DNA from 3 places in the Limosilactobacillus fermentum genome. Region 1 is predicted to be linked to each of the others. Evidence: riboswitches for the same ligand, from Rfam matches in the RefSeq annotation. Region 1 holds a riboswitch; each other region holds the start of a gene.
What was found. Region 1 has a riboswitch for thiamine pyrophosphate ahead of thiM (hydroxyethylthiazole kinase). Riboswitches for the same ligand answer to the same signal wherever they lie in the genome.

Region 1 (7,423 bases):
CTGGAACCGGTCAACAAGTCAACCAAGCCGTACGTTAACATCATCGCGACCCAGGAAAAGAACAAGGATAACGCCACCTACAAGAAGATCGTGGCGGCCTACCAAACCGAGGCCACTAAGAAGGTCATCGATAAGACTTACAAGGGTTCGCAAATCGCGGCCTGGCCACAATTCGGTAAGAACTAAGGAGGAAGAAACATGGCGAGTGAAACAGCAATTTTTGCCGGCGGGTGTTTTTGGTGCATGGTCCAACCCTTCGACACCTACCCGGGAATTAAAAAGGTCGAATCGGGCTACACCGGCGGCCACGTGGTTAACCCCACTTACGAGCAGGTTAAGGCCGGGGGAACCGGGCACACCGAGGCGGTCCGGATCACCTTTGACCCCAGCGTGGTTTCTTATGCGGACCTGGTGGAAATCTACTGGCAACAAACCGACCCGACCGACGCCTTTGGCCAGTTCCAAGACCGCGGCGATAACTACCGGCCGGTGATCTTCGTCAAGGATGAAGAACAGCGCGCCATCGCCCAGGCCTCCAAGGATGCCCTAGCCAACAGCGGCCGCTTCACTGACCCGATCGTGACCACGATTGAAGACGCAAAGCCCTTCTACGTGGCCGAGAATTACCACCAGGACTTTTACAAGAAGGACCCGGAACGGATGAAGCTAGAGAAGGCTGGTGGGCGTAAGCAGTTTATTGAGGATAATTGGAAAAAGTGAGTGCGACCCAACCATAAAGCAGGCTGTGGGGTAAGGATAGGGCACGGGTTAGCGCCCTCGACGGTGTTCTGTGGCCAGACTTAGCCACTAGGCCTACGGCTGGGGAGTACGTTATGGGTGAGTGCGACCAACCTTCTCGACGGGTGGTATGTAAGTTCAATATCTAGAAAGTAGAAAGTAGCCCGCTATTCGGATGACGACTGGTGGGCTGTTTTTGGGGCTCTTACACCTATCGAACTTAACCTTCCAAAGCGTCGACGCCACCATGCAACAAGTCTTTTACGCCCTTATCTTAGGGCTCGCCTTATCCTTCATTCGCATTCTGACCAACGGGTTATGGGTCGGGATCTTGCTTCACTCCTTGATCGACTTTCAGCCGACGATTGCGACCGGGGGCTCCGCGGCCACTAACTGGGGGTCCTTGCTACTGATCTTCTTGCCGCTGTTTGTGATCAGTTTGCTCTGGCTGTGGTTTGCTGATCGGTTATTGCTCAAAAAGAAGGGTGAGACACCGTTTTCATAAAAAAGCGCCCGGAAGAAAAACGAACAGAAAGCGGAAAATGATCCATTTTCGTTCCGGTTCAATGTTATAATGTAGCCACTAGAAAGGAATGGTGATTGAGGTGTCAAGTCAAGAATGGTTTCAAAAGATTGCCCACTTGCTCGAACTGGTAGCGTTAGTGGCCGTCGGGCTCCTGGGGTTGGCGTTGATCGTCCAACTGGGGATGGAATTGTTGGCGGTCGTCAAGTTGGCGCTCGCCCCGGTTTCCGACCCCGGCTTTTACGACTTCTTGAACGAAGTAACCTCCTTTTTCATCATCTTCGAGTTCATCGTGATGGTGATCGAAGCCCTGCGCAACCACGGCCACATCTCAATTACGATGCTGATGGGGCTGGGGTTAACCGCCCTCTTGCGGCACCTCTTGGCCGCTAGCAACTCCAACGGCATCGAAACGATGGTCGAAGTGGTGGCGATTGTCTTGCTGACGGTGGGACTGGCGATTTACCGCCGCTTTGTCCACGATCCAGACGAAAATTTTGAGAAGAGAATTTGATCCGGAGGCTTAATATGACACAATACGTTCAAGCTTTAACCATCGCCGGGCACGATTCCGACGGCAGTGCCGGGATGCCGGCCGACCTGCACGCATTCTTTATCGACGGGGTTTACGGCCAAGGGCTGCTGACCGCCGCCGTGTCGGGGAATTCCTACGGGATCACCCAGCAACAAATCATGCCGACCAGCTTCATTAAGGAACAGTTTAAGGTCCTCGCCGACGACTTTGCCATCAAGGCGGCCAAGACCGGGATGTTAGCCAACGATGACGTGATCAACGCCGTCGCCGATTCTTATGACGAAGCTAAGTTCGGCCCGCTGGTGGTCGACCCGGTCATCATTACCAAGCACGGGGTGATGCTCCTGGAACAATCGGCCTACGAGCTCTTCCGCGAGCGGATTATCCCGCTGGCCACCGTCATCACGCCCAACTTCTACGAGGCCCAAAAGCTGACCGAGTTGGAATTAAAGGATGACGATCAGGTCCAAGAAGCGGCCGCCAAGCTCCACGCCCTGGGCGCCAAGAACGTCGTCATTAAGGGCCAACACATCGAGGGGCAAACGACCCCGGTCCGTGACTTCGTGTCACTAGCGGACGGCAAGACCTTCTGGCTGGAAGAAGAGTACGTACCCACCGACCGGGTCAACGGGACCGGCGACACCTTCTCGGCGATTATCGCCGCCGAACTGGCCAAGGGACACTCGGTTGAAGCCGGGGTGCGCCTGGCCAAGAAGGTCGTCCACGAGGCGATCGCCAACGAAATTGAGGTCGGCCACCAGTTTGGCCCGATCAACCACTGGGCCGGTCAAGAAGCGGCCAACTAACCAAAGCTAATGAATAAAGGCTCCCAGTCGTTCACCAGAACGGCCGGGAGCCTTTTGCTGTTTAATACAGTTCCAAAATCTTCTTCACGGTGCCGGCGACGTCATCTGCCCCCAGTACCATCGAGATCATCGACAACCCGGCGCAGCCACTGGTCAAAGTGGTGCCGGCGTTGTCCAGGCTAATGCCGCCGATCGCGACGACCGGGTGGGTGGATTGTTCAACGAAGTCGGCGAGACCGTCCACACCCAGGGCGCTGCCGGCGTCGTCCTTAGAAATCGTCGGGAAGACCGGGCCGGTGCCGATGTAATCGACGTTCAGCTGGTTGGCGTGGGCGACTTGGGCCGCCGTGTTGCAGGAGTAGCCGACCATTAGCTGGTCACCGACCGCAGCTAAGACCTCTTCGATCCGCTGGTCCTTTTGGCCGACGTGGATGCCGTCTGCCTTGATGGCGGCCGCCAGCTCTAGGTCGTCGTCGACAAAGAGCGGTACGCCGTACTTGGTCGCCAGCTCCCGGACTTGCTGACCCAGCGCCAGGGTTTCCGCCTTTGAAAGGGTGCTGGTCCCTTTTTCGCGGTACTGAAAGGCGGTGATCCCGGCTTGCATCGCTGCTTCGACCTTGGTCAAAAACTCATCCGGGTCGTGGTGGGTGTCTTGGCTGCCGCCGATCAGGTAGCAGCGCAGCATTTCATTTTTAAATAACATGGCTTTTCTCCCTAGCTATTGGCTAGTTTTCAAATGTTAGACAGAAAACGTGGCAAATAACCGCAGCCCTAGTGCCTAAGTACGACCGCAGAACGGTGCGTAAGCGCACCAACCTCCGGTCTAGCTTAGTCATACGGCCTGCTGGTTAGGTTATTTGCCACTCTCTATAATGCCCAGTGATTCAGTGGGCCGTGGCCGTGGCCAACCTGGATCGTGTCGCGAATCGTCGCTTCTACGTAACCTTTAGCGGTCCGGATCGCCTGTTCTAACCCGACGCCCTTGGCTAGTTCGGCCGTGATGCAGGCCGAAATCGTGTCGCCGGTCCCGTGAGTTTGAACGGTGTCGATCCGTGGTGAGGTCATCCAAAAGCTGGTGCCGTCCTCCATCAAGACGAAGTCGCTGGCCGCTTGGTCGCCGCCAAGGTGGCCACCCTTGACCAGGACGTTTTTGGGACCCAGCTTTTGCAGGGCCTGGCCGATTTTAACCATATCAGCGGGGCGCTCCGCCTTTAACCCGGTTAGGGCCTCGGCTTCTGGCAGGTTGGGGGTGACCAAGGTCGCCAGCGGCAAGAGTTCCTCTTTGACGGTGGTAATCGCCTCGTCGGCCAATAGCTTGGCGCCGCCCTTAGCTATCATGACCGGGTCGACGGTCAGGGGGCCAAAGTCGTACTGCTTTAAGTTGCGCACGACCGCCTGAACGGTGGGTACGTCGGCCAGCATGCCCGTTTTAGCCGCCCGAATCTTGAAGTCGTCAGCCAAAGAGGCGAACTGGGCGTCGATTATTTCAGTCGGCAAAGCGAGGGCGTCCTGGACACCGAGGGTATTTTGGGCGGTCACCGCCACCACCACCGTCGTCGCGAAGACGTGGCGCATCTGAATCGTCTTTAGGTCGGCTTGCATGCCGGCGCCACCCCCGGAATCGGAGCCGGCGATCGTCAGGGCCTGGGGAAATTCGTTAGTCATTTTAAGCTTCCTTTCCAAATGCTTATTGCCAAGAGGCGAGCTGCTGATCGGTGACGGCGTCGAGGTTGTTTAACAGTCCCGGGTACCAGTTGCCCGGTCGCTGGTCTTCGACGGCTTGGCCGCAGAGGGTGAAGGTGGTCACGGCGTCAACGGCCGCGTCAAAGGCGTCGTCGTTAGTGGCCAAGAAGGCGCCGATCAAACTCGAAAGCATGTCGCCGGTCCCAACGTGGGTCTTAAAGGCCGGGGAACCGTACGGCAAGCGGGCCAGGCGGGTGCCGTCAGTGACGATGTCGACTTCGCCGGATAAGACGATCACCGAGCCGAGCTTTTTGGCCGCCAGCCGGGCCACCTTCTCGAGGTCGGCGTTGCCCTCGCCGGCGTCAATCCCGTGGCTTTGCCATTCGACCCCGGCTAAGGTGGCGATTTCACCGGCGTTGCCGCGGATGACGGTGAAGTGGTACTGGTGGAGCAGTTCGGTGACCACCCGGAGCCGGTACATGGTGGCGCCGCAAGCGACCGGGTCCAAGACGGTCGGCTTGTGGTACTTCTTGGCCGCTTCCATTACCGCCTCCATTTCGCCGCGCTGGTGGGGGTTGAGCGTTCCCAGGTTGATGGCGGCGGCTTGGGCGATGTTGACCATGTCGTCGGCTTCCTCCGGCGTTTGCGACATCATCGGCGAGGCGCCCAGGGCGTTGAGACCGTTGGCGACGTCGGCGGGGGTAACGTTATTGGCGACGGTCAAGACGATCGGGTTGGTTCCCTTGATGGTTGCGATTGCGTTTTGCATGCTTTTCTCCTTAATTTAAGTGAGTGGTCACCAACCAATTTAGCAGGCCGTATGACTAAGCTAGGGAAAATGGTTAGCGCCTTGGCGGTGTTCTTTGCCCGTACTTAGACACTAGGCCTGCGGTTGGTGAGCACGTTAGCGACAAAAGAAAAGGCCACCGGGGGGAATCCCGGTGGCCCATTTCGCCGACCGTTGCTTCCCTCCGCGAGTCCAAACTCCCAGGTTCAAAGGGTCCGCCAATTGGCGTCTCAGTCGGTGGTCCGACACCCCTAGCAACTATTACCCCTCCATTATAGCGGGGATCAGTCAGAAAACATAGTGCATTCTTAACTTTGAACTAAGCTATAATTATTTATGGTCAAAGCATGCGCTGCACCCTTATAATATTGCTGAAAATTGAAAGTGGAGTTGATAAAATGCACAAGCGATTGATGACGAAACCGGGGTGGGACCGGTGACCGGGGCCCGGCGAGTGAGCCGCGGGCTGGCCTGGATCCTGGTTGCCTGCCTGGTGGGGGGCCTGGTGTCTAACTTTACCTTCTCGCAAAACTGGGTCACCTCCCTAATCTTGGTGCCGCTAACCCTACTGGGCTGGTGGGGCCTGCCTAAGCTAGCCCCCGTAATTGACCGGGTGACCAACCGCCAAGTCACCCTGCTCGTTGGGGTCGGCATGGCGGTAATGGTGCTCTTGCAGATGGCGGTCTTAAAGTGGTTGCCAGTGACGGTTTACCACGACCCGCTCCGGGTCCTCGACCAGGCGACCCGGATGGCGGTCGGCCACACCAGCTGGAAGATTACCTACTTCTGGCGCTACCCGCAAAATGTGCCGATCGCCTACCTCCTGTCGCGCTGGCTCAAGCTGACGATGGAAATGGGGATGGGCGTCAACCGCGGCGTCCACCTCTTGTCGATGCTGATGCTGGACGGGATGGTCCTGCTCGGCATCGACACCGCCTGGCGGGTCAGCAAGAAAAAGCACCTCGTCTTGGGCATCTTAGCCTTCGGGGTCCTGACCCCCTTTGCCTACACCTACTACCTGCAGGTCTTTTACACCGACCTGCCGGTGATGTTCGTCCTCTTGTATTTGTTGCGGACGCTGGTCTTGTGGCGGCGCCGTAATTGGTGGCAAAAGAGCCTTAGTGGGGCCCTCTTGGTGCTCCTGGCCATGCTGGGTCAGTTAACCAAGGCCAACATGATCGTGATTATCCCGGCGATGCTGTTGACAGCCCTGATTTTATGGGGGCGCCACCGCTTTAAACAAAGCCAACTACTAGTGCCAATGCTCTTAATTACGCTCGGCGTCGCCCTGTCCTTTCCGCTCTCCAGCACCCTGGACAAGGCGGTCCACTTCACCCGCCAGACCGACTACGAGTTCCCGCTGACCCAGTGGGTGGCGATGGGGCTTAACGAGAAGAGCAACGGGGTCTACAACACCAAGGACGCCGTGGCCAACGTTAAGCTCAAGACCAAGGCGGCCCGCAACGCCCACAACCTCCAGGTGATTAAACAGCGTCTGGCCAAGCAAAACGTCGGTTTAATCAAGCTCTGGCTAGCCAAGCTGATGGTGCTAACCAACGCCGGCAACATCTTCCACTGGTATAACGGCGGGATGCAAGAGGCACCGCGGAGCTACCTCAAGGCCGCCCCGGTCTTCACCGGGCTCGTGGCAATTTCCTACCAACTGGCGACCTGCCTGTTGTTTGGCTTCGTGATTAAGCGGCTCTTGGCGACCAAGATGACCCTGGCCTCGGCCAACGGACAAGTTGCCCTGCTGGTGATCCTAACGGCGCTGGGCTATTTGGCCTTCCACGTCTTGCTGTGGGAAGTCGAAGAGCGCTACGGCGAGGTGCTGGTGCCGCTGAGCTGGCTGTTGGTGACCCTCCTGCCGGCCGCTGACGACCAACCGATCACGCCTAAGCAAGTCGGGTCCGTCTTTGCCCTCGGTACGGTGGCGGTCCTGGTCGGGGCGATGACCAACCTCGGCGTTAACTCCAGCGGCCAAACCGTTACGGTGGCCGCCCAACGCTCCCAGCTATCGACCCAGTACGGGGCCAAGCCGGTTGACCTGGCGCCGGGCAAGCAAATCAGCCAGGTCGTCAAGATCAACGGGGCAGCCAGTGACGTCTCCGTGCAGATCCACGCCAAGTCACACGTTACGGTGACCCTGGTAGAACTAAAAACTGGTGACGAATACGTCTTCAAGCGCCACGCCGACGAGTACGATTACCAAGGGAACGTGCCAGCCGGTACCTACCAGTTCGTGATCAAGAACCAAACCGCCGTGGGCCAAGACGTTGACATCGCCCACGTCCCGTACTACCGGATGGCGCCGTACCCGATGGACGACCAGGGAACGGTCCACTGGGACA
Region 2 (7,423 bases), 940 kb from region 1:
GAGGTGGCCAGGCCGAACAAGACCAGGCCGGACGCATCGTTAAAAAGGGCTTCGTGCTCTAAGGTCCGGTTGACGTTTCTGGGCATCGCCACCGTTGCCGATAGTGACTTGACGGCGACCGCATCGGTGGGGGTGATGATTGCCCCCAACATGAAGGCTAGCGGTAAGGAGAAGGTCTCCGCCATCGCTAAGTGCAAGCCAGTCCCTACCACCAGTACCGAGAAGACAACTAAGGTGACCGCCATTGATAGCGTTTGTTTGAGGTTACGCGATAGTTCGCGTGGGGAGGTTCCCTGCCCGTCGTTAAAGAGTAGGGGGGCAATGATTAACAAGAGGAAGGTTTTGGGATCTAGTTCAAAGGTGTGGGATTGAACGGGAATCAGGGCCAAGACAATCCCGGCTAAAATTCGGTAGATGGCCAGTGGCAGCCGGGGCCACAAGAGGTGTAAGACGTTGGCGGCCACCACGGCAATTAGGAGCATTAAGATCCCAAAAATCGTCGACAAGAATTATCATCCTTTCTAAAAATGGGCGGAAACAACTCCCTTCTAAGCAAGGGTGCTAAGCAAGGGTGGGTGGCTTCCGCATTATTTGTAACAACGCAAAAAGTTAACGCCGACCTAAGAAGACGAGGACGGCCATGACAATGTTATAAGCAAAGAGGGCGGCACTACCGACGAGTAGGGCAACCACCCAGAGGATGTTTAACCAGGCGGCGCCCCCGGTGATGGTATGGTGGCTGGCGCTAATCCCGACTGCGTTTAAGATGGCGACGACCACTAGCAAGACTATGACGACTAAGAAGGGCGCCAGTTGAGTCCAAAAGGCGACCTTACCATGGTGGGCCAACGGCGGGTTATCTTGCCGGGCCACGATCCAAACGATCAGCGGAAATAAGACTGGCAAGAAAAGGACTGCCAGGTAGCTTAAGCCCCCCACGATTCGGTTTGTTAAGGTCTGCTCGTTCATCAAATCTCCTCCCCCAAAACTTTTCTTTTAGCATACCGAAAAGCCTAGGGAAAGGCAATTAAGAGCACCTGTAAAATTATAATTCCGCCGCCGAGGAGCGCCCAGTCGTACCAGTGAACGGCGATGGGGTGGGCGAAGGTGCGTTGTTTACCTTCGACAAAGCCGTGCGATTCGATCGCTTGGGCCAGCTGGTCGGACCAGTTAATCGCCACCAGGATCGCCTTGAAGTACAGGGTGGGTGACCACAGGTGGAGGGTGACGCCGCGCATTAAAGCGGCCGCCCGGATTTGGATGACTTCTTGCTTGATCTTAGGCAAGAGGTTGACCGCCGACAAGGTCCCGTAAGCAAACTTAGCCGGCAGGTGGGCGGTTTGTTCCAGGGACTGGGCCAATTTGAGCGGGGTGGTGGTAAAGGTCACCGTCGCCCCTAGCATTACGTAGAGGTAGATCCGGCTGACTAAGACGAAGCCAAAGTGCCAGTCGTGGCCGGGGCTATAGAAAACGATCGTCACAAAGAGGGCCAGGGCCGGTAAGAAGGGGCCAGCCAGCAGCCGCAGCCACTGGCGCCAGTGAAGGCGGTGGGCCAATAAGACGAAAATGGCAATCACTAAGAAGACCAGGTTGGCCGTTAAGCGGCTGGTAAAGGAGACCTCAAAGGAAATTAGGAGAACCAACAGCAGTTGCAGACTAGGATTCATGGTGCACCTCCCCTTGGTAAGTTAAGTGGTGGTCGGCTAAGTGGAGGCGGTAATCGATGTGGTTGGCCAGCCCGGCTAGCTGGTGGCTGATGATGATCAGCGTTTGCGGCCAAACTTGGCGGCTCGCGTCGATCAGCTCCCACACCACTTCAATCGACTTACTGTCGAGGCCGGCGAAGGGTTCGTCCAGGAGTAAGACCGGTTGACCCATCATTAGCATCAACAGCAGTTGGAGCTTTTTTTGCTGGCCGCCGGAAAGCGAGTAAACGACCCGTTCGTCCATCCCGGTCAGCCCCAGTTTTTTCAGGGTAGCTTGGACCCGTTCCGGGGTAAAGTAGGGGTTTTGCCCCTGTTGTTGGCTAAGCTCCAGTTCTTCTTTGACCGTCACGTTGAGGTACTGGTCAGAGGCGCGCTGAAAGACGAGGCCGACTTGGCGGGCGTACGGGGCCGCCTTGGCCTGTTTGATTTCTTGGCCCTGGTAGGTAACCGAACCTAGGTAGGGGCGTAGCTTGGTCAGGGCCCGAAAGAGGGTGGTTTTGCCGCTACCGGATTCCCCGGTTAGCAGGGTGACCCGGTCTTTAAAGAGGCCTAGCTGGTCGATGGTTAACAGTGTTGCACCGTTCGTAATTAGTTTTAAGTCGGCCAGGGAAAAGAGGGGCGTGGTCCCTTCAGTTGGCAAGTAAGCTGGGAGTGGTTTAGCTAGTTGCTCGGCTTGATCAAAGCGCTCCGTTGCCTCTTCGCCTTGTAATAAGCGACAGCGCCCCTTTTCAAAGGCGATCACGGTCGGCTGGTACTGGCGGTAGCCCTGTAAGTCGTGGTCGGCGATGATAACGGTCTTGCCCTGGTTTTTAAGCTCCACTAAGCGGGCCAACAATTGGGTCCGGTGGTCATGATCGAGGGAGGCGAAGGGTTCGTCCAGGAGGATCAACTGGCTATCCATGGCCACGGTGATCGCAAGGGCGACGAGCTGTTGTTCACCACCGGACAGGGTTACTAAGCGCCGGTCGGCTAGGTGGTCGGCCTGGCAAAACTTCAGCGCTTGTTCCACCTTGGCCGGGATCTGGTTGGCCGGAAGCGCCAGGTTTTCCAGGGCAAACTCAACCTCGTGGCGCGGGGTGTCGAGGGCAAACTGGAGGCTCGGGTCCTGAAACATCAAGGAAGCCGTGCCCGGTTCGACCCCACTTACCTCGCCGGTTAAGGTCCCTCCGTACCGGGGTAAGAGGCCGGCCATAATGCTCAAGAGGGTCGATTTTCCACTACCAGAAGGGCCGGAAAAGAGGTAGAGCTCCCCGGCCGGCAGGGTTAGGTTTAGGTCGACTAAAACCGGTTCCTCTTGGTAGGCAAAGTTTAGGTGCTGGATACGGTATTCCATGGGTTAGGCCTGGGCTTGCGGGATGACGTGGGCGCGTTCCAAGAGGTTAGTGATCAACTTGACCAAGACCCCGCAGAAAAGAAACATCGAGATGAAGCGAATCGCAAAGCAGGCTAAGAGGATCGGCAGGGCGAAGTGGCTGTAACCGTTACGGAACCAGTCCCAGGCAAAGGTTAGGATGGTGGTGGTGGCCGTCGTTGACAGGATCGTCAGCCAGTTGTACATCCGGTAGCCAACTAGGGTGAACCCGAGTTCAGAAGCAACCCCTTGGACCGCCCCGGAAATCAGGTTCGAAGCCCCCCATTGGCCGCCTAAAAACATTTCCCCGGCCGCCCCGAGAAATTCGCCCAAAAAGGCGGATCCCGGGCGCTTGAGCATGAAACCGGCTAATGGTCCGGCCATGCACCACAGGCCCATTGTAAAGTCGTTGCCGGCCGCCCCCAGGCCGATTGGCGTCAGGGCTAAGGTAACGGCGTTGTAAACAAAGTCGCCGGCAAAGTAGATCACCCCGAAGATGATCCCGATTAGGGCAAGTAAGATGACGTCGCGCAATCCGAAACGTGATTTATTTATGAGAAACATTCCTCCAAAAATTTTTACCATTCCTTGCCCAAAGAAAAAGCCACCCCGGGACATGGGGTGGCTGATTTTTGACGGTGATTACCTGTCGTTCCCTTCGTTGGTCCTAACCAAAGCAGGTTCAATGGGTATTTATCAGCCAATGGCACCCCAGACAAGATATGATTTAAGACCATCATACCTGTTTTTGGTAGTGGGGGCAAGAAAATTCTTACCGATCGCCTGCTTAGGACGGTTCGTGGCGCCACGCCTTGTTAAAAAACGGGAGTGCTCTGACTAGGTTGGAAAAAGGGCTACCCATATCTTGGGGATAAGTCCGTAATTATCCACAACCCCTTGGGGAAAAGTGGAAAAGCGGTGGAAAAGTTACCAAAAGACTAAGACCACGGAACGTGGCGTGACGAAAACGGGTAACATCGTAAGACAACGGAGAGTGGTGTGGAGGACAAAAGAAAAAGGAAGTGAGCATTATTTCGCTCACTTCCTGGCTTAGCCCATGGCCCGTCGAGAAGGTTGTTCCGCACTTCCTATTAGTGTTCCTTAAACAAGTTGGTCAACAGGTCCATGAAGGTGGCTAAGTAGCGCTCCTTGTCGACGTCGACGGCCACCTTGGTATTCGGGTTCGGGTCGTTTAAGCGGTCCTTATCCCCAATCGTACGGCCGTAGTTGTTTTCGTCGTAGATTACCTTCATGAACAGGGAAATCGTGGTCACAAAGGTTGGGTCTAAGGAGACCCCGACGGCCAGTGGGTCGTGCAGGGCGCAACCGTTCTTGTCGATGTCTAAGTTGTAGTAGGCATCGATGTAAAAGTCGGTGATGTCAGCAAAGGCAATCCCGGACTTGGTGCCCAGTTCGCGCCACTGTTGGGTTTCCTTCTTAGTTAAGAGGGTCCGCAAAGTGACGTCCAAGCCAACCATCGTCAGTGGTAGGTCGCTTCGTAAGACCACGTCGGCTGCCTTAGCATCTTGGTTGATGTTGGCTTCGGCCACGTCGGTCACGTTCCCTTCAACGGTCAGGGCCCCACCCATGAAGGTAACGTTGCCGATCAAGTGGGCAATCTCGGGGTCCTTTTCCAGGGCGGCGGCCAGGTTGGTCATCGGGCCGGTTGGAATGATGATCAGGTCTTGGCCGTATTGGTGGGCGGCTTCAATGTAGAAGTCGACCCCAGACATTTCTTCTAAGGCCCGCTTTGGTTCTGGCAGGTCAACGTCACCAATTCCGTTGTCACCGTGGATGTCCTTGGAAACTTGCATCACATCGAAATGATCGCTGGTGCTGGAGTGAGGTAAACCCTTGTAAACCGGAACATCGGTCTGACCGAGCAGTTCTAGCAACTTAAGGCTGTTTTTAGCGCAGACGTCGAGCAGGTTGTTTCCGTAAGAAGAAATAATCCCGATCAAATCAACGTCGGGTGCAGCAACCGCGTAAGCAATTGCTAGTGCGTCATCGACCCCGGTGTCCAGGTCCAAAATCATTTTCTTTTGTGCCATTATAAAACCCTCCGTAACGTATAATTTAGGATTGTGATTTCGCTTTCAATGATACTTGAATCACCGGATAAATACAAATTAAAATCAAGAAAGTCCGAACATTCATAATAATTGTTCAGAAAAGCGGGCGTGGTATAATCGGCAGGGTAACCAAAACGAGGAGGAAGAAACGATGGAAGAACGCTATGACGTGACGATTATTGGTGGGGGTCCGGCCGGGATGTTCGCCGCCTTTTACTGCGGCCTACACCAGCTAAAGGCCCAACTAATCGAAGCACTGCCCCAACTGGGGGGCCAACCCGCCGCCCTCTACCCGGAAAAGCGGGTTTGGGACGTGGCCGGTAAGGCTGGGGTCACTGGCCAGGAACTGGCGGATGACCTAGCAGCCCAAATCGAAGTGGCGCCGGTCGATCAATTCCTGGGCGAAAAGGTCACCGACGTGGTCAAAGAAGATGACGGCTCCTTCACCATTCACAGCGCCAAGCGGACGTCGACCTCCAAGTCGATTGTAATTGCGATGGGTAACGGCGCCTTTAGTCCCCGCAAGCTGGCCCTGCCCGGCGCCGAAGAACTGGAGGGCAAACAGGTACGCTACTTTGCCAACCACAAGGAAGACTTTAAGGACCAACGCGTTGCCGTCCTCGGTGGTGGGGACGCCGCCATCGACATGGCCTTGATGCTAGAAGACGTGGCTGAGCAAGTTTACCTGGTTCACCGCCGCGATGCTTTCCGGGCCCTTGAACACACCGTTGCCCAACTGGAGGCCTCAACGATTGAAAAGTTGACCCCGTACCTGCCCAAGGACTTAACCGTCAACGCCGATCAATCGGTCACCTTGAACCTCAAGAAGATGCGCGCTGACGAAGAGCGACCACTCGAAGTTGATAAGGTCTTGGTAAACTACGGCTTCACCTCCAATAACGCCGCTTTAAAGGACTGGTCTTTGGACCTAGCGAGTGAACGGGGGCAAATCAAGGTCGACCAAACGATGAAGACCTCAGTTCCTGGGGTGTACGCAATCGGCGACGGGGTCGTTTACGAAGGTAAGGTGGCCCTGATTGCGACCGGCTTCGGGGAGGCGCCTACGGCAATCACCAACCTAGCCAAGGAACTCTACCCCGACAAACGGATGGCTACTCACAGTTCATCGATGGGGATTGGCTAACTAACGATTATTCTTAAACTAAAGCGGGCGACTGACGGAAGAACTTTCCGTCGGCCGCCTTTTTACGTTTCACCCTAGCTTAGTCCACAGCCTGCTTTACGGTTGTTCCGCACTTCTTTTGGTACTCTTGATTCCGATCAATTTAAATGGGGGTGGTACCGGATATCCTTAAGGTAACAAAGGAGGGATAATTATGGGAAAAGTCCAAGAATTCTTTAATCGCCACCAACAGCAAAACGTCTGGGCGATGACGGGGTTAATCATCTTCGCCGAACTCAGCCGTTTAACTAACTTGGGGCAAGCCTACTCACTCTTGATGGTGCTCGTCGCCATCATGGGGGGTGTGCCACTGGTCTTACGGGCGGTCAGCGCCTTGACCTACCGGGTGATCTCGATCGAACTATTGGTGGCCGTGGCCATCGTTGGCGCCCTGATCATTGGTGAGTACAACGAGGCGGCCATCGTCGTGTGGCTCTTTAACCTCGGCGACGTCTTGGAGGCGTTAACCCTAAAGAAAACCCGGGCGGCCGTCAAGTCGTTGACCTACATGGCGCCGCAAACCGCCACCGTCCTCGCCGACGTAAACGACGCCACCGGGGAGGTTACGGACATTGACTTCGTGGACGCGGGGGACTTGGTCTTAGTGAAAGCGGGCGACCGGGTACCAGTCGACGGGGTGGTAAAACGGGCCACGGCTTAGTGAACGAAGCCAGCTTAACGGGGGAGGCCCGGCCGCTTCCCAAGGCGGTGGACCAAACCGTTAGCGCCGGAACAATCTTAGCGGATGGCACCCTGGTTGTCGAAGCTAGCCGGGTCGGGGAAGACACGACCTTTGGCCAGATCATCGAACTAGTCGAAGAGGCCCAAGACAGTAAGTCCAAGGCTCAGCGGGTGATTGATCGCTTTGCCAAGTACTACACCCCGCTGATTATGCTAATTGCCCTGGTGGTTGGACTGGCAACGAAAGACGTCGCCCTAGCCATCACCGTCCTGGTGCTTGGTTGCCCCGGGGCCCTGGTAATTGGGGTGCCGGTGTCGACCGTCGCCGGGATCGGTCGGGCCGCCAAGCTCGGGGTGTTGACCAAGGGGAGTGCCAGTTTGAGCGCTTTGAGTAAGGTTGACACACTGGTCTTTGATAAGACCGGCACCG
Region 3 (7,423 bases), 750 kb from region 1:
TTCTTACGGGGAAACGGAATTCTGGTTAGCCTTGATCAAGGTGGTCACCGTTATCATCTTTATCATCGTGGGGGTCTTAGTGATCCTCGGGATCATGGGCGGCCAAGGACCAACCGATTTGACTAACTTTACCTACAAGAAGGCGCCGTTTGTTAACGGGGTACCCGGCATAATCACCGTCTTCTTGGTGGCTGGATTCTCCTTTCAGGGGACCGAAATGATCGGGATCACCGCCGGGGAATCGGAAAACCCGGAAAAGGCGGTTCCAGAAGCGATCAAGTCCACCTTCTGGCGGATCCTCTTGTTCTACATTTTGACGATCTTCGTGATTGCTTGTATCTTACCGTACACCGATCCGCACCTGCTGTCGTCTGACGTGCAAGACATCGTGACCTCACCGTTTACCCTGATCTTTAAGCGGGCCGGTTTAGCCGCCGCTGCGTCGGTTATGAACGCCGTCATCCTGGTGGCCGTCCTTTCTTCGGCCAACTCCTGGATGTACGCATCAACGCGGATGCTGTACTCCCAGGCCCGGGAAGGTTACGCTTGGAAGATGTTTGGTTACGTTAACAAGCACGGGATTCCGATTTACGGTCTGTTAGGGACGACGGTGGTCGGCATCCTGGTGTGGGCAACCCAATTCATTGGCCCTAACGCCTACAACTACTTAATCAGTGCTTCCGGGCTCTGTGGGTTTATCGCCTGGTTGGGGATCGCTATTTCACACTACTGCTTCCGGAAGGCCTTCTTGGCCCAGGGACACCAACTGTCCGAACTCAAGTATCACGCTAAGTGGTTCCCGTTTGGTCCTATTTTCGCCTTCGTATTATGTATCGTCGTAATCGTGGCCCAGAACCTGAGTGCCTTTGCCAAGTTGGATTGGTCCAACATTGCCATCACTTACATGGCGGTGCCGATCTACATTGTTTTGTACCTGTACTACAAGCTTCGTTACGGCTCTAAGATGATTAAGCCGACTGACGCCGATCTTTCCCGGTCGACCAAGGGGGAAAGCTACGAGCCAACCGAAGATAAGTAAGTTAAGACCGAAAACCAAGGGGCGTTGTATTTTCAACCACCCTTGGTTTTTTCTTTTCAAAAATGACCGCGGGGGTGTTAGAATAGTCCTTGTGTCTTTTGAAACGGAACGAATAAGTGAGGTTTAACGGATGATTGTATTAGCCGGAACGATTGGGGCGGGGAAGACGAGCCTGACGCAGATGCTCGCCGACCACCTGGGAAGTAAGCCGTTTTTTGAATCGGTCGATGACAACCCGATCTTGCCCCTCTTTTACAAAGACCCGCAAAAGTACGGGTTCTTGTTGCAGATTTACTTTTTAAACAGGCGCCTAGACGAAATCAAGGATTCCTTTGATAACGATTTGAACGTGTTGGACCGGTCAATCTTTGAAGACGCCCTGATGTTTAAGATGAACGCTGACTTGGGACGGGCTACCCACACGGAAGCTGATATCTACACCTCCTTGTTGGGGAACATGATGGAAGAGTTACCAGATCAGGCCCACCAAAAGGCGCCCAACCTTTTGATCCACATCCGGGTCTCCTTTGAAACGATGCTCAACCGGATCAAGCAACGCGGGCGGTCCTTTGAACAAATCGAAAACGACCCGAGCCTCTACCAGTACTACAAGACGCTCAACCAGCGTTACCAATCCTGGTACGAGGCATACGATAAGAGCCCGAAGATGATGATCGATGGCGACCAGTACGACTTTGTGGCGGATCCGCAGGCGGCCAAGGTCGTCTTGGAACAAATCGATTCAAAACTTTCTGCATTAAATTTAAAGTAATGATTGACAGTTTGACTGACATCGCCTATACTATAGAAGTTGTCAGTTAACATGGAGGATTAGCTCAGTTGGGAGAGCGTCTGCCTTACAAGCAGAGGGTCACAGGTTCGAGCCCTGTATCCTCCATTTTATTAGGGCGTCCGAGGGGATCGTCCTTTTATTTTCGACGTTTGTCATGCGGATATGGCGGAACTGGCAGACGCGCAAGATTTAGGTTCTTGTGTCTTTATGACGTGGAGGTTCGAGTCCTCTTATCCGCATTGACCAACCAACTTAATTATTTTAAAAAAGTAATTGACAAAGTTGGTCTAGAAGAGTAACATATATAAACGTTGAAAGGCAAGTAATTGCCAATCACCCCGAAAATTGCGGAAGTAGTTCAGTGGTAGAACATCACCTTGCCATGGTGGGGGTCGCGGGTTCGAATCCCGTCTTCCGCTTTTTCTTACGCACCCATAGCGCAATTGGATAGAGTGTCTGACTACGAATCAGAAGGTTGAAGGTTCGACTCCTTCTGGGTGCATACCTCGGGAATTAGCTCAGCTTGGTAGAGCGCTTCGTTCGGGACGAAGAGGTCGCAGGTTCGAATCCTGTATTCCCGATCGTTATTCCCAAAAGGCGCCGTTGAGGTTATCCTCAGCGGCGTCTTTTTGTGTTGAAATTAGTGGTTAACCCAAAACGTCATGATTATAATAGCGGTAACGCTTACAGTAATTGAAAACGAAAGGATGGTGCCATTATGACGGGACGTTTAACGGGTAAGGTCGCTATTGTAACCGGGGCTGGTTCCGGAATGGGGAAGGCGATCAGCCAACTCTTTGCTAAGGAAGGGGCCAAGGTGTTCTTAGCAGACATCAACGCCCAAGGGATCGAAGAAGTTAAGCAAGCGATTGAACAGGCGGGTGGCTAAGCCGCTGCTAAGGTGACCAACGTTGTGAAGCAAGAAGACGTTGACGGGGTGATTGACTTTGCCACCCAGACCTTTGGCCAATTGGACATCTTGGTCAACAACGCGGGGATCATGGATAATTTCACCCCAGTCGGGAACCTAACCGACGCAGAATATGAGCGGGTAATGGCCATTAACTTGACTGGCCCCGTTAAGCTATGTCGGGCGGCCATTCAGGTGATGGAAAACAAGAAACCGGCGGGGTCATCATTAATAACGCCTCAGTCGGTGGCCTCTTCGGGACCCGGGGTGGGGCGGCTTACACCATGGCTAAACACGCTTTGGTGGGGTTGACTAAAAACATCGCCGGGACGTACGGACGTTTTGGTAAGGTGCGGGCCAACGCCATTGCGCCAGGTGGGGTGGCTACCAACATCCAAACCACGATTACAGCACCGGACCCACTGGGGATGCAAGCCCTGCAGGCCACTGGTGAGACCCCAATTGGTCAACCGGGACAAATTGCCAACTTAGCCCTCTTCTTGGCCTCAGACGAAGCAAGTTTTATCAACGGCGACATCGTCAAGGCCGATGGGGGTTGGACGGTTAACTAACTGCATCAAAAAAGACCGGCTGGTAATCACAGCCGGTCTTTTTGATGCAGTTAACGGATTAGTGGGCTAACAGGGCGAAGTAGGCAATCACGATCACCCCGAGGATGATCCGGTACCACCCAAAGGCCTTGAAGTCCTTGGTCTTGATGTAATTTAACAAGAAACGGATCGAGGCGTAGGCCACCACGAAGGAAACGATCACCCCAACGGCCAAGATGAGGCCTTGGTTGCCGGCCAGGGTCCCGCCGTGGGCGAAGAACTTGTACAACTTCAACAGGGAGGCCCCGAACATGGTCGGGATCGCCAAGAAGAAGGAGAATTCGGCGGCCACGTAGCGTGAAGTCCCAATGAGGATCGCCCCTAGGATCGTAGCTCCCGACCGCGACGTTCCGGGGATCAAGGAGAGGATCTGGAAGCACCCGATCAGAATGGCCACCTTGTAAGGTAGGGTGTTGAGGCTGTCAAAGCGGGGCCGTAGGTTTTGGTTGTGGTTTTCGATTACGATGAACAAGACCCCGTAAACGATCAGGGCGATCGAAACCACCAGCCAGTTCATGAGGTGGGCGTCCATCCAGTCGTTGAGCGGTAAGCCGATGATCACCGAAGGAATCACGGCGATGATCACCTTTTTCCACAGGGTCCAGGTTTGGGACCGTTCCAAGCGGGACTTTTTCGGTGACCAGGGGTTGAGTTTGTGGAAGTACAAGACCACCACCGCCATGATGGCCCCAAGTTGGATCACGACGTTGAACATGTCGATAAACTTCTTGGGTTCGTTGAGCTTAATAAACTCATCGACAAGGACCAGGTGACCGGTCGAACTGATCGGTAAAAATTCGGTGATTCCTTCAACGATTCCTAAGATCACGGCTTTCAGTATTTCAAGCACAGCATATCCTCCTTGCGCCCCGACTACTTTAAAGGGGCTCCGCAAATTTATTCAGCTACCATTATAGCAAGGGGAAGAGGAGCTATGGTCAGTCTTTGGTAAAGTTCTTGTAAATTTTGGTCCCCGGTAATTCAAACTGCCCCTTTTCTTTTGGGCGGAAGTGTGGTTGACTTAGGGTAACGTAAATATCAGAATCTGTCTGGGGTGCTATTGATTTAGCTGAGAAATACCCATTGAACCTGATCTAGTTAATACTAGCGGAGGAAGATAGTTGAATCAACGGAATTTCCCCGCCATTCCAGCTCTTCTGCCCCCGGACAGAAGGGCTTTTTTTGGAGTGAAAACCATGAAGCATCTCACACTCAAAGACATTATCTTCATCATGTTGATCGCCCTAATATTTGGGGCGCTCTTTGTCGGAACAGACGTCATTTACGCCCCGCTTTACCTCGTGATCGGTCCCTTTGCCAACGAGGTCTTATTTGGCCTTTGGATCATGGCCGGACCACTAGCAATTGCCATTCTCCGGCTCCCGGGGACGGCCGTGATTGGGAGGTGTTAGCCGCCGTGGCCGGGAGTGAACTGGGCTTTTTAACCCTGCGCTACAAGAACTGGGGCTGGCCGGCGCTGATTTCATCGGCCTTTTGGGTCACGGTGGTGTCCTTTGCCTACGAAATCTTTAAGCAGGGTTACATTCACTTAGCTCTACCGATGATTCTCGCCCTGTTTTGCACCCGGCTCGTTTCCGACCTTTTGTTTGGGGCCGTCTTAGTCCACTACGTTGTCCGCCTCTTGGTCAGGGCGCACGCCATTCAACCAGCCTAACTAAAGGGGGAGCAACTAATGGAGCCAAAGCAAACGCAGATTAAAAAGTTGGTGTTGACCGCCCTGTTTGTCGCCATTGCTACCTACGGGGGGAGTCTCTTTTCCTTTCCGATCGGGATCGCTAAGTGCGCACCGGTCCAAAGCCTGGTCAACGTCTTGAGTGGGATCATCCTGGGTCCCTGGTGGGCACTTGGTCAAGCCTTGGCAACTTCAATCCTACGGAACCTGCTGGGAACCGGGACGGTCTTTGCTTTCCCGGGTAGCATGATCGGCGCCTTCTTGGCCGGTTGGTTATACCAGAAGTTCAAAAAACCGGTCCTGGCCGTCCTCGGGGAGGTGGTCGGAACCGGCTTGGTGGGCGCCCTAGTGGCGGTCCCGCTGGCAATGCTTTTATTCGGTAAGGGTGGTTTAATGTTATTTATCCCAAGCTTTTCGGCTAGTGCGGTCGTTGGCGCCGCACTGGCCTACGTCTTGGTACGGGCGCTATGGCCAGTCATTTCCTGGGAAATAGAGCGGGGCTAAAGGTCGATTAACTGACGGAACTGGTCCGGCGGGGTTTGCTGCTTAAGTTTTAGGTACTGTTCGTGAATGTCTGGTTGGACGACGTTGGTCCCCTCCATAAAGTGGACGGCTTCGGTCCCGGCCTGTAGAGACGTTTTGTAGTACCACTTTTTGAAGCGCAAGAAATCGAGTTGTTCTTGCAATTCGGCCACCTTAGCTTCGATGACCGTTTCTTCTTGGTCTAGGTAATCGTAGCGTTCGGCAAGGGTTTGATCCCCTTGCATACATAAGTTGATAAAGCCCGCGATGTCTTTAACCGGGACACCACTCTTCTTGAGGCAGTTAATGACCTTCAAGAAGTTAAAGTCGTTATCCATGAAGGCCCGGCGCCCATTCTGGTCCCGTTTGACAAAGGGGAGGAGGCCGTTTTTGAAAGCGGGCAAGGAAACACGTTCTTTTAAGGACGTGATGAATTGCCTTTTTTTGTGCCCTTAGGGCACATGATCGAACCGTAATGTAATATAATTATTGGTATGAAAGATACAAAAAGAATTACATATGGTAGAACGTCAGTCTACAATCTTAATTATCATTTAATTTGGGGAACTAAATATCGTAATAAAGTGTTGAAAGGACACGTAGAAGAAGTCTTGAAGCAATCATTATATGATATAGCTTCAAAATATGGATTTACGATTGCTCATATGGAGATTGGTAAAGATGACCATATCCACTTACTAGTGAGCGCTCCGCCAAAACTGTCTGTAACTAACATCATGCGCTGGCTTAAAGGCATTTCTGCACGGCACCTCTTCCGAGAATGTCCAGAACTACAAACTAGCTACTGGAAAAAGCAAGGTCGTCACCTATGGTCACCAAGTTATTATGTTGAAAGCATTGGGAGCGTTAATGAACAAGCAGTAGCCAAGTATATTGATGATCAACGCAAAAAGGAGGTGAAATTAGAATGACCAAATTAATTAAAGGGGTCAAGCTACGCTTGTACCCTAACAAGCAACAACAAGCTCAACTATGGCAAATGTTCGGCAATGACCGTAGAGTGTGGAATCTCATGCTAGATATGGCTAAGCAACGCTATCAAAACAATCCTAGCAGTCATTTTGTAAATGAATATGGAATGAATTACTTGCTTAAACAGTTGAAACAAGAATATCCCTATCTTAAAGACAGCGATGCGACTAGTTTCCTTGTGGTGAACCATAATCTAGTCCAAGCTTTTAAGATGCTGTTTAAACATCGTGGTGGCTATCCACGCTTTAAAAGCAGGCACGCCGCCAAACAGTCATATACTGGTCGGTCGGTCTGCACAGTGATTGCCAAGAGAAGAATGAAGCTACCTAAGTTAGGAAGCATTCGAACTAGTAAGACCTCTCAAGCTGTAAATGGCAAAATTAAGCGTTATACCGTCAGCTATGGTCCAACTGGTCGCTACTACTTATCTTTGCAGGTCGAGACTGTTGCTCCAGAAGCATTGCCAAAAACAGGCAAGACCGTTGGCCTGGATGTTGGGATCGCTGACTTAGCGATTAGTTCTGACGGTGAAAAGTTTGGTACTTTCAATGCTAAGTGGTTGGAAAAGCAAGCCACAAAGTGGCAAAGCAAGTATAGTCGCCGAAAATATCAAGCAACCGTAGCTGTTCGCCAATGGAACCATAATCATAAAGACGTAAAAATGGATCTCAATGATTATCAGAATTGGCAACGGGCTCAAAAACAAAAGGCTCGCTACCAACAACGGATAGCGAACCAACGTCAAGATTACTTACACAAACTAACAACAGCCTTAGTTAAAAAATACGATGTGATTGTCATTGAAGATTTGAAAGCCAAGAATCTACAAAAGAATCACCATTTAGCTAAAGCTATTGCGAAT

Region 2: it holds a riboswitch for thiamine pyrophosphate, as region 1 does, so the genes downstream of both, FG166_RS09110 (ECF transporter S component) here and thiM (hydroxyethylthiazole kinase) in region 1, are expected to answer to the same signal.
Region 3: it holds a riboswitch for thiamine pyrophosphate, as region 1 does, so the genes downstream of both, FG166_RS09680 (ECF transporter S component) here and thiM (hydroxyethylthiazole kinase) in region 1, are expected to answer to the same signal.

Annotation. Positions count from the first base shown of each region.
Region 1 is NZ_CP040910.1:862,798-870,220, forward strand. Features, by position in the region: gene FG166_RS04295 (MetQ/NlpA family ABC transporter substrate-binding protein) at 1-186, shown strand, start outside; gene msrA (peptide-methionine (S)-S-oxide reductase MsrA) at 199-720, shown strand; gene FG166_RS04305 (CPBP family glutamic-type intramembrane protease) at 914-1,243, shown strand; gene psiE (phosphate-starvation-inducible protein PsiE) at 1,344-1,775, shown strand; gene thiD (bifunctional hydroxymethylpyrimidine kinase/phosphomethylpyrimidine kinase) at 1,790-2,602, shown strand; gene thiE (thiamine phosphate synthase) at 2,664-3,305, opposite strand; gene thiD (bifunctional hydroxymethylpyrimidine kinase/phosphomethylpyrimidine kinase) at 3,470-4,267, opposite strand; gene thiM (hydroxyethylthiazole kinase) at 4,290-5,054, opposite strand; TPP riboswitch at 5,235-5,335, opposite strand; gene FG166_RS04335 (membrane protein) at 5,509-7,423, shown strand, end outside.
Region 2 is NZ_CP040910.1:1,807,789-1,815,211, reverse strand. Features, by position in the region: gene FG166_RS09130 (cation:proton antiporter) at 1-506, opposite strand, end outside; gene FG166_RS09125 (magnetosome magnetite crystal formation protein family) at 610-969, opposite strand; gene FG166_RS09120 (energy-coupling factor transporter transmembrane component T family protein) at 1,014-1,667, opposite strand; gene FG166_RS09115 (ATP-binding cassette domain-containing protein) at 1,657-3,039, opposite strand; gene FG166_RS09110 (ECF transporter S component) at 3,043-3,621, opposite strand; TPP riboswitch at 3,692-3,781, opposite strand; gene FG166_RS09105 (nucleoside hydrolase) at 4,149-5,108, opposite strand; gene FG166_RS09100 (NAD(P)/FAD-dependent oxidoreductase) at 5,281-6,273, shown strand; partial or broken gene FG166_RS09095 (heavy metal translocating P-type ATPase) at 6,467-7,423, shown strand, end outside.
Region 3 is NZ_CP040910.1:1,615,267-1,622,689, reverse strand. Features, by position in the region: gene FG166_RS08245 (amino acid permease) at 1-1,039, shown strand, start outside; gene FG166_RS08240 (deoxynucleoside kinase) at 1,170-1,811, shown strand; tRNA gene FG166_RS08235 (tRNA-Val) at 1,865-1,937, shown strand; tRNA gene FG166_RS08230 (tRNA-Leu) at 1,989-2,071, shown strand; tRNA gene FG166_RS08225 (tRNA-Gly) at 2,180-2,251, shown strand; tRNA gene FG166_RS08220 (tRNA-Arg) at 2,261-2,334, shown strand; tRNA gene FG166_RS08215 (tRNA-Pro) at 2,340-2,413, shown strand; partial or broken gene FG166_RS08205 (SDR family oxidoreductase) at 2,551-3,314, shown strand; gene FG166_RS08195 (undecaprenyl-diphosphate phosphatase) at 3,373-4,203, opposite strand; TPP riboswitch at 4,394-4,486, shown strand; gene FG166_RS09680 (ECF transporter S component) at 4,550-4,765, shown strand; gene FG166_RS09675 (ABC transporter permease) at 4,771-5,028, shown strand; gene thiW (energy coupling factor transporter S component ThiW) at 5,047-5,550, shown strand; gene FG166_RS08180 (MerR family transcriptional regulator) at 5,547-5,972, opposite strand; gene tnpA (IS200/IS605 family transposase) at 6,063-6,500, shown strand; gene FG166_RS08170 (RNA-guided endonuclease TnpB family protein) at 6,497-7,423, shown strand, end outside.